DNA from 2 places in the Pararhizobium sp. IMCC3301 genome. Region 1 is predicted to be linked to the other one. Evidence: predicted binding sites of a transcription regulator. Region 1 holds the regulator's gene; the other holds the start of a gene.
What was found. Region 1 encodes LexA, which represses DNA repair genes until DNA is damaged. Its sites were predicted from a motif close to TGTTCNNNNTGTGTTCNG; they were not measured.
Positions count from the first base shown of each region.

Region 2: a site for LexA is predicted at 4,082-4,099, ahead of parE (DNA topoisomerase IV subunit B). Genes of this name have one in related genera too.

Region 1 covers NZ_CP132336.1:4,501,623-4,508,986, forward strand. The annotation lists gene cobT (nicotinate-nucleotide--dimethylbenzimidazole phosphoribosyltransferase) at 1-765, shown strand, start outside; gene RAL88_RS21330 (thermonuclease family protein) at 799-1,335, shown strand; gene RAL88_RS21335 (uracil-DNA glycosylase family protein) at 1,332-1,982, shown strand; gene RAL88_RS21340 (Lrp/AsnC family transcriptional regulator) at 2,072-2,551, shown strand; gene lexA (transcriptional repressor LexA) at 2,630-3,355, opposite strand; gene RAL88_RS21350 (hypothetical protein) at 3,573-3,695, shown strand; gene RAL88_RS21355 (ATP-binding protein) at 3,890-5,932, shown strand; gene RAL88_RS21360 (response regulator) at 5,922-6,362, shown strand; gene RAL88_RS21365 (bifunctional diguanylate cyclase/phosphodiesterase) at 6,390-7,364, shown strand, end outside.
Region 2 covers NZ_CP132336.1:543,168-550,531, reverse strand. The annotation lists gene RAL88_RS02480 (DEAD/DEAH box helicase) at 1-1,345, opposite strand, end outside; gene parE (DNA topoisomerase IV subunit B) at 1,995-4,043, opposite strand; gene RAL88_RS02470 (hypothetical protein) at 4,404-4,580, shown strand; gene glnA (type I glutamate--ammonia ligase) at 4,796-6,205, opposite strand; gene RAL88_RS02460 (P-II family nitrogen regulator) at 6,294-6,632, opposite strand; tRNA gene RAL88_RS02455 (tRNA-Leu) at 7,079-7,163, shown strand; gene tig (trigger factor) at 7,255-7,364, shown strand, end outside.

The sequences.
Region 1 (7,364 bases):
GTCACCCAGCAGATGGTGGCAAATTTCGCAGCTGGCGGCGCAGCGATCAATCAGCTCTGCACGGCCAATAATCTCGGCCTGAAAGTGTTTGATCTGGCGCTTGATCTGCCGACACCGGACATCACGTTGAAAGATGCGTTCGATGAGAAGACCTGTGCTGCGACCATGGCTTTCGGCATGGAAGCAATTGCCGGCGGCACAGATTTGCTGTGCATCGGTGAAATGGGCATTGCCAATACAACAGTCGCAGCGGCGATTTTTCATGCGCTGTATGGCGGCCGTCCGGAAGACTGGGTCGGTGCGGGAACCGGCGTCGATGCGGCAGGTCTGAAACGCAAGGCCGATGTGGTGCGCCGCGCTGTCGGCAGAGCCGGCGTCAGCAAAACCAACGGACTGGAAGCCTTGCGCCGCCTTGGCGGGCGCGAAATTGCCGCCATGTGCGGCGCCATGCTGGCAGCACGGGTTGAGCGCATTCCGGTCATAGTCGATGGATTTGTCGCAACAGCCTCTGCAGCGATCCTGCATTCAGTCAGTCCGGCATCAATTGATCACTGCCTGTTTTCCCATGTATCGGACGAGCAGGCCCATGCGGCGGTGCTGAAACGGCTGGGCAAACGGCCTCTGCTCGATCTGGGGATGCGGCTGGGCGAGGGCAGTGGTGCGGCACTTGCAGCAGGAATTGTGAAATCGGCGGCAGCAGTGCATTCCGGAATGGCAACTTTTGATCAGGCCGGAGTGTCCGGCAGCGACGTTGAAACCGACTGATCCAGCCGGAAAACCTGTTTCAGGAATGGTCAATTGAAGATTCGGGATCTGCTGAAGGCTGCAATGTTCATTCTTGCCGTTGCAGTGCTGGTGGTCTGGCTGGATGATGAAAGCTGGGAGCCTTTGAATTCGGCAGTTCGGGTGGTTGATGGCGATTCGCTGGCTGTCGGCGGGCAAAAAATGCGACTTCTGGGGATCGATGCGCCGGAGCTGGATCAAACCTGTCTGCGCGCCGGCAGGGCCGTGCCATGCGGTCGTCTTGCCAGAGACCATCTGGCGCAACTGGTAGGCAAGGAAGCGTTGGCCTGCAGCGATCGCGGTGTGGATAAACACGGCCGAACCCTTGCTGTATGCCGCTGGCAAAGCTCAGAGCAGCCGGGCAATGCAGCGCTGGTTGCTGCCGGCTCGCAAGCCTCGATCAATGCCCAGATGGTGCATGATGGCTGGGCTGTATCTTATGGCGACTACAAGGCTCTCGAGGTGCTGGCAGCGCTGGCGGGGCGCGGATTGTGGGAGCTGGACTTCGAGGTGCCGCAAGACTGGCGCCGCGACAACGGTATAGGACAATGACCACAGCACCATTGCACAGCCTGGTCAAAGACATCCGGTCCTGCCGGATCTGCATTGAACGGCCATTGCGAAATCCGCTGCCACATACGCCAAAGCCGGTGCTCCAGGTGTCTGCGACCGCCAGAATATGCATTTGCGGCCAGGCGCCGGGGACGCGGGTCCACAAATCCGGCCAGCCCTTTACCGACCGGTCCGGCGACCGGCTGAGAGACTGGCTCGGGCTGGAGGCAACTGATTTCTATGATTCGTCGAAAGTCGCCATTGTGCCGATGGGCTTCTGTTTTCCGGGACAGAACGCCAGCGGTTCCGATTTGCCACCCCGGCCTGAATGCCGGGCGAGCTGGCATGATCAGCTGTTTGCAGAAATGCCTCAGATCGAAATTCTGCTCGCTATCGGCCAATATGCCATTGCTTATCATCTTGGTCTCAGACGCAAAGCCAGTCTGACCGAAACCGTCAGTGCGTGGCGGGAATATTGGTATGATACTGAGCGGGATAACGCGGCACCGCGCATCATGCCGTTGCCGCATCCCTCGTGGAGAAATAATGCGTGGCTCAAGCGCAATATCTGGTTTGAGCAGGAATTGTTGCCGGTGCTGCGCCAGGAAGTCACGCGCCTGACCGGCGAAGCCGATCTGCTGCCCTGATCCAGACCGGTTTTCAGTGCGAATGGCGCTGGAAGTGCCAGGGTGGTTCCTGTAAGAGGGGCACACATTGAAGCATCAATGAGGGCGATATGGACAGAATTGATCGCAGCATTCTGGCAATTCTGCAAAAGGACAGCACCGTGCCTGTTGCGGAAATCGGCAAACGTGTCGGCCTGTCAACAACCCCGTGTTGGCGGCGCATCCAGAAAATGGAAGAAGATGGCGTCATCAAGCGGCGTGTCGCCGTGCTCGATCCGGCTTTGGTCGGGGCAGGTGTGACGGTGTTTGTTTCAATCAGCACCAATCAGCACAGCAAGGAATGGTTGACGCGTTTTGCCGAAATCATCAGCGATTTTGCAGAAGTGGTCTCGTTTTACCGCATGAGCGGCCAGGTTGATTATCTGTTGAAAGTGGTGGTGCCGGATATTGCGGCCTATGACAAATTCTATCAGAAACTGATTGCCAAGATCGACATTTCCGATGTCAGTTCCAGCTTCGCAATGGAAGAACTCAAAAACACCAGCATCTTGCCACTGGACTATATGTCTCTGGCAAAATCTAACAGCTAAACTGTCTCATTGGAATAATGACTCACGTCACCGGTCTATTACTTTCTTAGGTCGCGTTACACACGCGCCGATGCAGCTTTAGTAGGTTCTCAACAGCCCGACCAGTTTGCCCTGAACCTCGACCTGATCCGGCCCGAAAATGCGGGTCTCATAGGCTGGATTGGCCGCTTCCAAAGCAATAGAGCCACCCTTTTTGCGAAGTCGCTTCAGGGTTGCTTCTTCATCGTCGATAAGTGCGACGACAATGTCGCCCGTTTCTGCTGTCATTCCTCTTTTGATGACAACGGTGTCGCCATCCAGAATGCCCGCCTCAATCATCGAATCGCCGCGCACTTCCAGAGCGAAATGCTCGCCCGAAGTCAGCATGTCGGCCGGGACGGGGATGGTATGGCTGTGGTTCTGAATCGCCGATATCGGCGTTCCTGCAGCAATTCTGCCCATCACAGGAATGGACACCGAGCGCCCGTCACCCTGCGCGCCTGCGGACTCACTGGCCGGGCGGACGGTTTCACGCTTCTTGCCAAGACTGCCTTCAATCACACTTGGAGAGAAGCCCTTGCTTCTGGGCGCGGCAAGGCTCGGCGAAACCGATTCCGGTAATTTGATGATTTCCATGGCGCGCGCCCGATTCGGCATGCGGCGCAAAAAACCGCGTTCCTCAAGTGCGACGATAAGCCGGTGAATCCCGGATTTCGACTTCAGATCCAGCGCAACCTTCATCTCGTCAAACGAAGGTGGAACGCCAGATTCTTTGAGGCGTTCGTGAATGAACATCAAAAGTTCATGTTGTTTGCGCGTCAGCATGTCAATCAATCCCGGGTTCTGACTGTCCATAGTAGTCACAAGCGACATCACTATAGAAATCAGATGTGTACAAAGCATGAACACTGTAACTGTTCCTGTCTTGTTCCGCAAGGCGGAAATCCGAGACATAGAAGGAACATCTGCTCCGGTCGGAAACATTGCATGTAAACAGGACAGGACCTGTCGGCTCCGGATCGCAGCGGCAGGGCCACACCCGATGCGCCTGTTTGCGGATTACAGGCACCATTGCGTGGTTCTTGCCGGCAGTCAGGGCCATATCCGCATGGCGCACAGCACAGCCATTCATCGCGAACGCAAAATCGATGAGTTGCATCCCTGATGCAACGCTCGGTCCTGAGCGCAGTCAGGATTCACACACTGGCGCCAGAACACTTTCACCGGATAGTCAGGTTAACTCGTTAACAAAATCTCGTTGAAAGACCAATGCAAAAGAAGCTCCATAAACGTTTTGCGTAATTCTTAATCTTTGTAATTTATTGGGATTTTAATCTCTATTGATTGGTTGGGGTCGCAATGACAGTTTCCGATACACACCCAGACACCGGGATGGTGGGTCTGGAGGGCGCACAATTCTTGTCCGAGCGATCGGAAGAGGCCGGGTTCAGGCCGTTGTTGTTCGGGCTTGCGGCAAAGATCGCCCTTTGGACGACCTTGTGTGGAGCAATCATCGCCGCCGGTACAGTCTTCTTCATGTATCAAGGCGCAGTCGACGCCTTGGTCGAGCGCGAACAGTTCCGCCTTTCGTCCTCAATCAACACCACCGCCAGTCGTTTCGCATCGCGGACCGAATTCGCCAGCCGGGATACCTTGTTTTTGTCTCAAACCCTTCCAGTTGAAGGGATTGTCCGCGCGCAGTTGAACGGCGGCATCGACCCGGAAACCGATCTCAGCGAAGCCGAGTGGACCCGGCGCCTCGCGGCGCTTTTCGAGGTGCTTCTGGAAAACCGGCCTGCCTACTTTCGGCTGCGCTATATCAAGATCGCCGATGGCGGGCACGAAGTTGTCCGCGTCGAGCGCCCCACGAACGGCATGATCTTGCGCACGCCGACGGCCCAGTTGCAGGAGAAGGGTCAGGAACCCTTCTTCAGGGAAGCCGCAAAGCTGACAGACGGTGCCGTGTACATGTCAGATTTCGAACTCGACCGGGATTTTGGCAGGATTGTCGAACCCTATCGCCCGGTTGTTCGTACCGCGGCACCGGTTTTTGATGACGCAGGCATCCTGCGTGGAGAACTGGTCGTCAATGTAGACGCGACCTATTGGTTTGACCTTCTCCAGGAAACCCTTGGCGCGGACGAGCAGCTTATGATTGCGAATCAAAACGGCGATTTTCTTGTCCATCCCGATCCGGCGCTGCCCTTTGGCTTCGATCGCGGTGAACGACAGCTCATGCAGGACCATATGCCTCATCTGTCCGGCTTGTTCAGCGATAAGGCGCAATCATACTCCACCAGTGTTCGAACCGTCCGCGGCGAGGAACTCGCCTTCGCCAGGCGCGTATCCTTCGGCAAGGCGGAGGCGGATCGATACATTGTCATGGTGGCGACTCTGGACGGGGCGGCACTATTCCAGCGCATCAATTCCCTACGCTATTCTACGGTGCTCCTCGCGCTGGTTCTTATAATTGCCGTTGGTATCGTCGCCGTATTGCTGGCGCGCATCATCATCCGGCCGCTTCGCGATTTGACGGTCGCAGCGACAAATATTGCAGCCGGGGCGCGGGACTTCGATCTGCGCAAAGCAGTTCACCGCAAAGACGAAACCGGCGCGCTGGCGCGTGCTTTCGAGGAGATGGTCGCAGGGATCATGAGGCGCGAACTTGACCTCAAGGCGAAGACTGAGGAATTGTCAAGATCCAACCAGGAATTGTCGCAGTTTGCCTACATCGCTTCGCATGACCTGCAGGAGCCACTCCGGATGGTCAGCAGCTATCTGGGCCTGCTGTCGCGACGTTATAGCGGCAAGCTCGACACGGAAGCCGACGAGTTTATCGGCTTTGCCGTTGACGGTGCCGTGCGCATGAAATGTCTGATAAACGACCTTCTGGCCTATTCGCGGGTCAGCAACCGCCCGTTGAATCGGGAAATGATCGATACCGGCCAAGTCGTCCAGTCCGCATTGCAGGCACTCAGCGAGCGCCTTGCCGAGTGCGATGGCAAAATTGATGTCGGGCCACTTCCGGTGATTGAGGCCGATTCGGTGCAGATGGAGCGGCTGTTCACCAATCTTATAGAAAATGCCATCAAGTACCGCAGCGAATTGCCACCGCAGGTGAGTGTCGCCGCAGAATTCAAAGGCGACTTCTGGGAGTTTGCTATTTCCGACAACGGCCTCGGCATTGCACCCGAGTTCAGGGAAAAGGTCTTCGTGATTTTTACGCGCTTACACAGTCGGGACAAATATCAGGGTACCGGAATCGGACTGGCATCGTGCAAGCGTATCGTTGAACGTCACGGCGGCACAATTTGGATCGACCCGGCACCCGAAGATGGCACGACCTTTCGCTTCACGCTTCCGGCGCTTCAACATTTGGAGAAAAGAGACAATGGCGAATAGCATTGTAGGACGTGCGATCGAGATACTCTTGGTCGAAGACAATCCGGCAGATGTCCGTCTGACGGTGGAAGGCTTCAAAGAGGCAAGGATAGCAACCAATCTTAGTGTTGTGATGGACGGTAAAAAAGCACTGGACTTCCTGTATCGCCGGGGGGAATACAGCGACGCACCGAGGCCTGATGTCATCCTGCTCGACCTCAACCTGCCGGGTGTCGATGGCCGCTCCATCCTCAAGGAGATCAAGAACGATCAGGTCTTGAAAGTGATCCCGGTCGTTGTACTCACATCGTCGGAAGCAGAAACTGATATTGTCAGGGCGTATGAATCCTACGCCAACTCATTTGTTTCAAAGCCTATCGATTTCGAAGGGTTTATGAGCGTCGTTCACTCCATCGAAAACTTCTGGTTTACCGTCGTGAAACTTCCGTGAGCGCAAACCAATTCAGCGGAGCGGAAAATGTCAAGTTTTGACGGCACCCAACTTGACATTCTCCTGGTTGAAGACAATCCGGGTGATCGGCGGCTCGCCGAGATCGCATTGCGGGAGGCCGCGACTGAGGGTGACATGCGCATTGACATCCAGTCGGTTGGCACTCTCGCCGACTGCATTGCCCGGCTGGCCGACTCCGCCAACCGCTTCGACGCGGTGCTGCTTGACCTCGGGCTGCCCGACGCTACGGGGCTTGATGGTCTGCGCGCCGCGCGCGCCACTCTCCCAGAAGTGCCGATCATTGTGCTCACCGGGAATTCGGATATCACCACGGCGACCGAGGCGCTCAATTTCGGCGCCTGCGACTACCTCGACAAGGCCGAAGTTCAATCGCGACCTTTGCTGCGGGCGATCCGCTACGCCATCGAACGCAAAAAGAGCGAGATTGCCCTAATCCACCTCGCGCGCACCGATCCCTTGACCGGCCTCCTTAATCGCCGCGCTTTTTTTGAGGAAGTCGAACGGGCGCGACGCAATGCTCGCCGTACGGGCCTCGACTGCGCGGTGATTATGTTCGACGTTGATCGCTTCAAGGAGGTCAATGATCTTTATGGCCACAAGGCCGGAGACACCCTGCTTATCGCGATTGCCGACAGCCTGCGCGCTCAACTGCGTGACACCGACAGCATCGCCCGCGTCGGCGGCGATGAATTTGCGGTTCTTGCCACCCACCTGAATGGTGCGGATGGCGCCATCGACGCCGCCGAGAAAATTTCCACCACGGTGCGGGCGATTACCACCTTCGGTCGGACAAATCTGGAAGCCACGGTCAGCATCGGGATTGCCGTTTTTCCAACGGTAGACACCGATGCAGACGCCGACATGCTGCTTACCCACGCCGACGTCGCAATGTACAAGTCGAAGGCTACCAAAAGAGGCTCGATAAGTTTTTATGACAACGATATGGATGCCAGGGTCAAGGTGCAACATGAGCTGAAGCGC
Region 2 (7,364 bases), 630 kb from region 1:
GCGGTTTCGGAGAATCTTCATCTCTGGTGGCCTTGCCAGGCTTTACAGTGGCAGTTGTAGTATCGGATACAGTATTATCATCTTTAGATTTAATAACCTTCTCCGGTTTTCTCGTTCTGCCTGTATTCCGTTTTTGCCTTCTGCTGCCGGACTCAGCCGAAACTTCGTCAGACACTGTGTTGGCCGTTTCCTCAGATTTGACTTTTTCTGGCGCTGGCTGCGATACGCTGCCTGGTACGACCAGCGGTATTCCGAGCAGTTTTTCCACCGCATCGAGATATTTCTGTTCTGACCGGGACACCAGTGTAAACGCCGTGCCGCTACGCCCGGCGCGACCGGTTCGGCCGATGCGGTGGACGTAATCCTCGGCATGGGTCGGCACATCAAAATTGAATACGTGGCTGACTTCCGGAATATCGAGCCCGCGCGCCGCAACATCACTGGCCACCAGCAGGGTAGTGCTCAGATCCTTGAATGATGCCAGCATCTTCATGCGGGCATGCTGGTCCATGTCGCCGTGCAATGCGCCGGCGTTGTAGCCGTGGCGTTCCAGCGAGCGGGCCACTGTCGCCACATCGCGTTTGCGATTGCAGAAAATGATTGCGTTCTGAAGATCCTTGGCATTGTCAATCAACTGACGCAATGCAGCGCGCTTTTCGCTGGGTTTGCTGCCGCAATGAACCACGTTCTGGGTGACAGTCAAAGCTGCTGAAGACCGTGCGGCCACTTCAATTCTTGCCGGATTATGTAGGAACTGGTCGGCCAGCTTCTGAATTTCTTTGGGCATGGTCGCCGAGAAAAACAGCGTCTGGCGCGTGAAGGGAATCAATTTGCAGATGCGTTCAATATCCGGGATGAAACCCATATCAAGCATGCGGTCCGCTTCATCGATCACAAGAATTTCGACACCAGTCAAAAGCAGTTTGCCGCGCTCGAAATGATCCAGCAGACGGCCTGGGGTAGCAATCAGCACATCAGCGCCGCGCACCAGCTTCTTTTCCTGTTCGTCGAAGGAGACACCTCCGATCAGCAGCGCCACATTTAATTTGTGGCCGGAGCCGTAAATCTTGAAGTTTTCCTCAACCTGGGCGGCCAATTCGCGAGTCGGCTCCAGGATCAGGGTGCGGGGCATGCGCGTGCGGGCACGGCCTTTTTCCAGCAGGGTCAGCATCGGCAGTGTGAAGCTGGCGGTTTTACCGGTTCCGGTCTGCGCTGTTCCCAGCACATCGCGTTTCTGCAGAACATGCGGAATTGCGCCCGCTTGAATGGGAGTCGGTTCGGTATAGCCAACACGTTCCACAGCTGCGAGAACTTTTGGGCTTAGTCCAAGGTCGTTAAATGTCATCTGAGGCTTTTCGGAGATGGGTTCTGAACCAATCTGTTGCGACGCGAAACTTGGCGTCATTCGGTTGTTTCCGGCAACATAGGGTAACAATGTGAAATGTCAACGAATCTCCGAAGTATCAGTTACTTGCTACGCCAAAAGTATACGTTTTTCTGTCTAAAAAAATAATCTGCAGCTATAGCGCGCATCAGGACCATTGTTCGCGTCAGCTTCCAGTTTAATGCGCCACTCGCATTTGCGCCGAAACTGGACTGACAAGCCTGTATTCTCCTCAACCAGCAGATCGATTTATTGATCTGGAGCGAATAGGGCACAGTTTGGTTGTTTGCAAAAGCATGATAACCAGTTGATTATAAAGTATTTTTGTTTCGTCTGGATGAGCCGACAGGCGTGCCTTTATGGCTATTTGTCATAAGCCATTTTCTCGCCAACCCAACAAACCACCCGGATGACGATATAGCCGCAAGCGTTTGCTGCACAGTTTCAACGGCAAATGCCTGGGTGTTCATGAACAGAAGAATGTCAGCATTGTAAGCCGCGCATTAACGCTGAATCAGTTTTGCTGCGTCATACAACGACTATGAACCTGTTTTCGGTCGCGACCGGATTGGTGGAGCGTTGCAGATTTGCTGCGGGAACCAAGATTTTTTTAAATATCCAATTCGCTGGCGAATTCCGCATTTTCCTGAATAAAGCTGAAACGGGCTTCGGGCTTGTTTCCCATCAATTGTTCGACAGAATCTCTGGTTTTGTCGATTTCCGCTTCTTCGATGCGTACCTTCAAAAGCGTACGTGTGCCGGGGTTCATTGTGGTTTGCTTCAACTGGGCAGGCATCATTTCGCCCAGACCCTTAAAGCGGCCAATGTCGATTTTGCCGCGGCCTTTGAAGTCGCTTTCCAGTAATTCATCCTTATGCGCATCATCCCGGGCATACATGGTTTTGCCGCCCTGGCTGAGGCGATACAGCGGCGGCACCGCCAGATAGAGGTGCCCGTCTTCGATCAGATCCGGCATTTCGCGGTAGAAGAAAGTAATCAGCAGGGATGCGATGTGGGCGCCATCCACATCGGCATCCGTCATAATGACTATCTTGTCATAGCGCAGATCGCTGGAGCGGTAATTGACGCGAAGACCGGTCCCCAAAGCCTGACACAGATCAGACAATTGTTGATTGGCCGCCAGCTTTTCACGGCCGGCATTGGCAACATTGAGGATTTTTCCGCGCAGTGGCAATACAGCCTGATTCTTGCGGTTGCGGGCCTGTTTGGCGGAGCCACCGGCGGAGTCTCCTTCAACGATAAACAGCTCAGATCCGGAGGCCGCGCTGCCCGAACAATCCGCCAGCTTGCCCGGCAGGCGCAATTTGCGGGTGGCGCTTTTGCGGTTGATTTCCTTTTCTTGGCGGCGGCGCAGGCGTTCCTCGGCACGGTCGACAACCCATTCCAGCAATTTGGAAGCTTGTGAGGGAGATCCGGTCAGCCAATGGTCAAACGCATCGCGTATCGCGCTTTCAACAATCTTTGTGGCTTCGCCGGATGCAAGCTTGTCTTTGGTCTGTCCAACAAATTCCGGTTCGCGAATAAACACCGACAGCATGGCAGCAGACGAGGTCATCACATCATCTGCGGTGATGATCGAGGCGCGTTTGTTGCCAGTCAATTCCGCATAGGCTTTCAAGCCGCGGAGCAGGGCGGTTCGTAGCCCGCTTTCATGGGTGCCACCATCGCCAGTGGGCACCGTGTTGCAGTAGGATTGAACAAATCCGTCTCCTGCGAACCAGATCAAAGCCCACTCGACAGATCCATGTCCGCCGCGGCGGCCTGCCTGGCCGGAAAAAATCTCGTCTGTGACACGGTGCTTTGTATCCATCTGGTCTTCCAGATAGTCCTTAAGTCCCCCTGGAAAATGATAAGTGCCTTCCAAAGGCGTGGTGTCCTTGTCGCCAAGCAACGCGGGATCGCAACGCCAGCGAATTTCGACGCCGCCAAACAGGTAGGCTTTTGCACGGGCCATTTTGAACAGGATGGCCGGTTTGAAGCGGGCGCTTTCACCAAAAATCTGAGCATCGGGATGAAAGGTAATTTTGGTGCCCCGGCGATTCTGTGTGTCGCCCAGCTCCTCAAGTCTGCTGGTGGCATGACCACGCGAAAAGGTCTGCCGGTACAGCTTGCGGTTCCGGGCGACCTCGACTTCCAGCACATCCGACAGGGCATTGACCACGGAGATGCCAACGCCGTGCAGGCCACCGGAGGTCTCATAGACCTTTGAATCGAATTTTCCGCCTGCATGCAACGTGGTCATGATGACTTCCAGTGCAGAACGGTCTTTGAATTTAGGGTGGGCATCGACTGGAATACCGCGGCCATTGTCGGTTACGCTGAGCGAGCCGTCCGCGTTGCAACTGACTTCGATCCAGTTGGCGTGCCCTGCGATCGCTTCATCCATCGAATTGTCGATGACTTCGGAAAACAGATGATGCAGCGCTTTTTCGTCCGTGCCGCCAATATACATGCCGGGGCGCTTGCGGACCGGTTCCAACCCCTCCAGGACTTCGATGTCAGCAGCGGTATAGGCTTCGGGATCGCTGAAATTTCCCGCAGTCCTCCGCTTCGCAGTGGATTTTTGCGGCGCATGCGGCTGCGATGCCTGGGAAGATCCGGCGGCGGGGCTGCCAAAAAGGTCCTCTGCGTTGCTCATTTCCTGTAGGGGTCCCATGATGATTCGGTCGATCGACTATAGACAAAGATAGAACAAAAAGTGGCAAAGGCGGCTACTGAGCCACGCATTTTTCAGGGATTGCGCTTTTTTGCCCGTCATTCTGTCTGCTTGGGTGCAGAATGCAGAGCCAAGGGCAACACCCGACACCCATTGCTTTGAGGCAAACCCGCAGCAAGCGGTAGGCGAGTGGAACCGGAAGCGGTGGATCTGCACGCATTCTGGATGATCCGGATCAGGTTCCTTGAAAAAAAATGCCTTGTCTGAACCTTGGCAATAAAAAGTTTACCTTAATGGGTCATGTTGAAAGCCGATCTGGTCAGGTATTGTGTCGAGGATCACATGGGCGACAAGTCCACACCAGCCGGCGAACCTAATGTGTATTTAGGTTCGCCGGCTGCTGTTAAATACTCAGCTGCTCTGGAAGCAGCATTGCGGGCATCTGAATTTCAGATTCGCCTGCCTATATCTGTGGGAACTTTGTTTTTACTTTTTTTCCTGGTTTTTTATCTTCTTTGAAACAACCAGAACACGGTGCAACCAAGTGCCCCTGTTGTGCGAGGCAGTGTTCCCGCGAATTGTATTGAAATCCGTGTAGCAGATCTGCGTCTCCGGTTGAGTGCGTCCGGTTCACTTTAAGTTTTTCAAAACTCAACTGCGCCGAAAGTTCACAAAGATACTGACAAAAAAGGCGCCCGCAGGGGGCGCCTTTCGTGTGATCGTATCTGCTGTAATCAGACAGAATAATACATGTCGAATTCAACTGGATGCGGTGTGTGTTCGTAGCGGATGTTTTCTTCCATCTTCAAATCGATATAGGCGTCGATCTGATCATCGTCCATGACACCGCCGGCTTTCAGGTAATCGCGGTCGGCATCAAGACATTCAAGCGCCTCGCGCAGGGATGCGGCCACTGTTGGAATTTCAGCCAGTTCCGCTGGAGGCAGATCATACAGATCCTTGTCCATGGCTTCGCCCGGATGCATTTTGTTCTTGATGCCGTCAAGACCGGCCATCAACAGGGCGGTGAAGGCCAGATACGGATTGGCGGTCGGATCGGGGAAGCGAATTTCAACGCGCTTGCCCTTCGGCGAGGCGCTGAACGGAATACGGCAGGATGCAGAGCGGTTGCGGGCCGAGTAGGCCAGCAGAACCGGAGCTTCGAAGCCGGGAACCAACCGCTTATAGGAGTTAGTTGACGGGTTGGTGAAGGCGTTAATGGACTTCGCATGTTTGAGAATGCCACCGATGTAAAACAGGCAATCTTCCGACAGATCAGCATACTGATTGCCAGCAAACAGCGGATTGCCGTCTTTCCAGATAGACTGGTGGCAGTGCATGCCGGTGCCGTTGTCGCCATAGACCGGTTTTGGCATGAAGGTGGCTGTCTTGCCCCAGGCATGGGCGACCTGATGCACGACATATTTGTAGATCTGCTGGTGGTCAGCCATTTTTGTCAGGGTCTGATAAACCAGGCCGAGTTCGTGCTGTGCTGATGCCACTTCATGGTGATGCTTTTCAACGACAACACCCATCTGCTTCATTTTCTGCAGCATGTCGCCGCGCCAGTCCTGTCCGGAATCTACCGGCGGTACCGGGAAATAACCGCCCTTGGTGCGGGGCCGGTGCCCCATATTACCGCCCTCATATTCGGAATAATTGTTGCTGGGCAGTTCCGAGCTGTCGAGCAGGAAGCCTGTATTGTAAGGCTCGGTCGAAAACCGCACATCATCGAACACAAAGAACTCAGCTTCCGGTCCAACATAGACGGTATCGCCGGCGCCCGAAGATTTGACGTAGGCTTCGGCCTTCTTGGCTGTCATGCGCGGATCGCGATTATAACCTTCACCGCTGATCGGATCGAGAATATCGCAGAAAATGGCGAGGGTCGGTGCCTGAAAGAACGGGTCTCTGGTTGAGGTTGATGCGTCTGGCATCAAGGTCATATCGGACTCGTTGATGGCTTTCCAACCGGCGATGGAAGAGCCGTCAAACATAACGCCATCGGCAAACATGTCTTCATCAACGACCGATGCGTCCATCGTCACATGGTGCATTTTTCCGCGCGGATCAGTAAATCGCAAATCGACATACAGGATGTCTTCATCTTTGATCTGCTTCAGGATGTCATTTTCGGTGGTCATAGATCGCTTCCCTTTGATCTTTCATTCAGTGTTTGCAAAAAGGGGCCTTTTTCAAAAAAAGCCCCGAAAAACTTATGGAATATTTCAGTCAGATTGCTTCGTCACCGACCTCGCCGGTGCGAATGCGGATTGCGTTCTGCACATCGCTGATGAATATTTTTCCATCGCCGATGCGACCGGTCTGCGCCGCGTCGCGAATGGCGTCGACCGCACGTTCCAGCATTTCGTCGGGCACAAACAATTCGATTTTCACCTTGGGCAGGAAATCCACGACATATTCAGCACCCCGGTAAAGCTCGGTGTGGCCTTTCTGGCGTCCAAATCCCTTGGCCTCAAGCACGGTGATGCCCTGAAGACCGACTTCCTGCAACGCTTCTTTGACCTCATCAAGTTTGAAGGGTTTGATGATGGCTTCAATTTTTTTCATGCGCTTCCTCGATTTTGAGCATAACCGAATTCCGGCTCTTTTATAGTCCGGCAGAGGACATTGCGTGCCGTTACCATATGGATAGCAAAAACCATGCCAGTTCAAGACAACCCGGGAAAATCAAGAATTGAGGGATAAAATGGCAGAGCTCCGGGCATTGGACTTTGGAGACGTCGTAGCAAAAGAGTTTGATCAGGGCTGCGCATAAATGCCGTGCATCATATTTGTGCATATTTATGCCTAAATAATGCGCAATGCGCCATTTACTGGTGAAAGATTGTGCAAGTGTGGCTCGCTGGGCGTATTTGAAGTTGAGGCGATCCTCTTGGTTTGCTGATAATAAGGATTTCGGCGGGTTTTTGTTGACCCTTTTGAACAGCTTGATATAGAGGCGCGATCACATTGGTATCGCCTTGAGATGCCGACTGGTTGCGTATCTGCAAATTGCGGGCGTGGTGGAATTGGTAGACACGCAAGATTTAGGTTCTTGTGGCGCAAGCTGTGGGGGTTCAAGTCCCTCCGCCCGCACCAGATCTATGTGCACATCAAGGTTGGACACAACGGAACATGCCGCTGGCCGAAAATCGGACAGCCGGCCAAATTAAATGTCAGGACGACAGAGATGCAGGTTAATGAAACTCTGAACGAAGGTTTGAAGCGGGAACTCGATATTGTCATTCCGGCCTCGCAGATGAAAGATCGCATGGAAGCCAAACTGGTGGAAATGAAGGG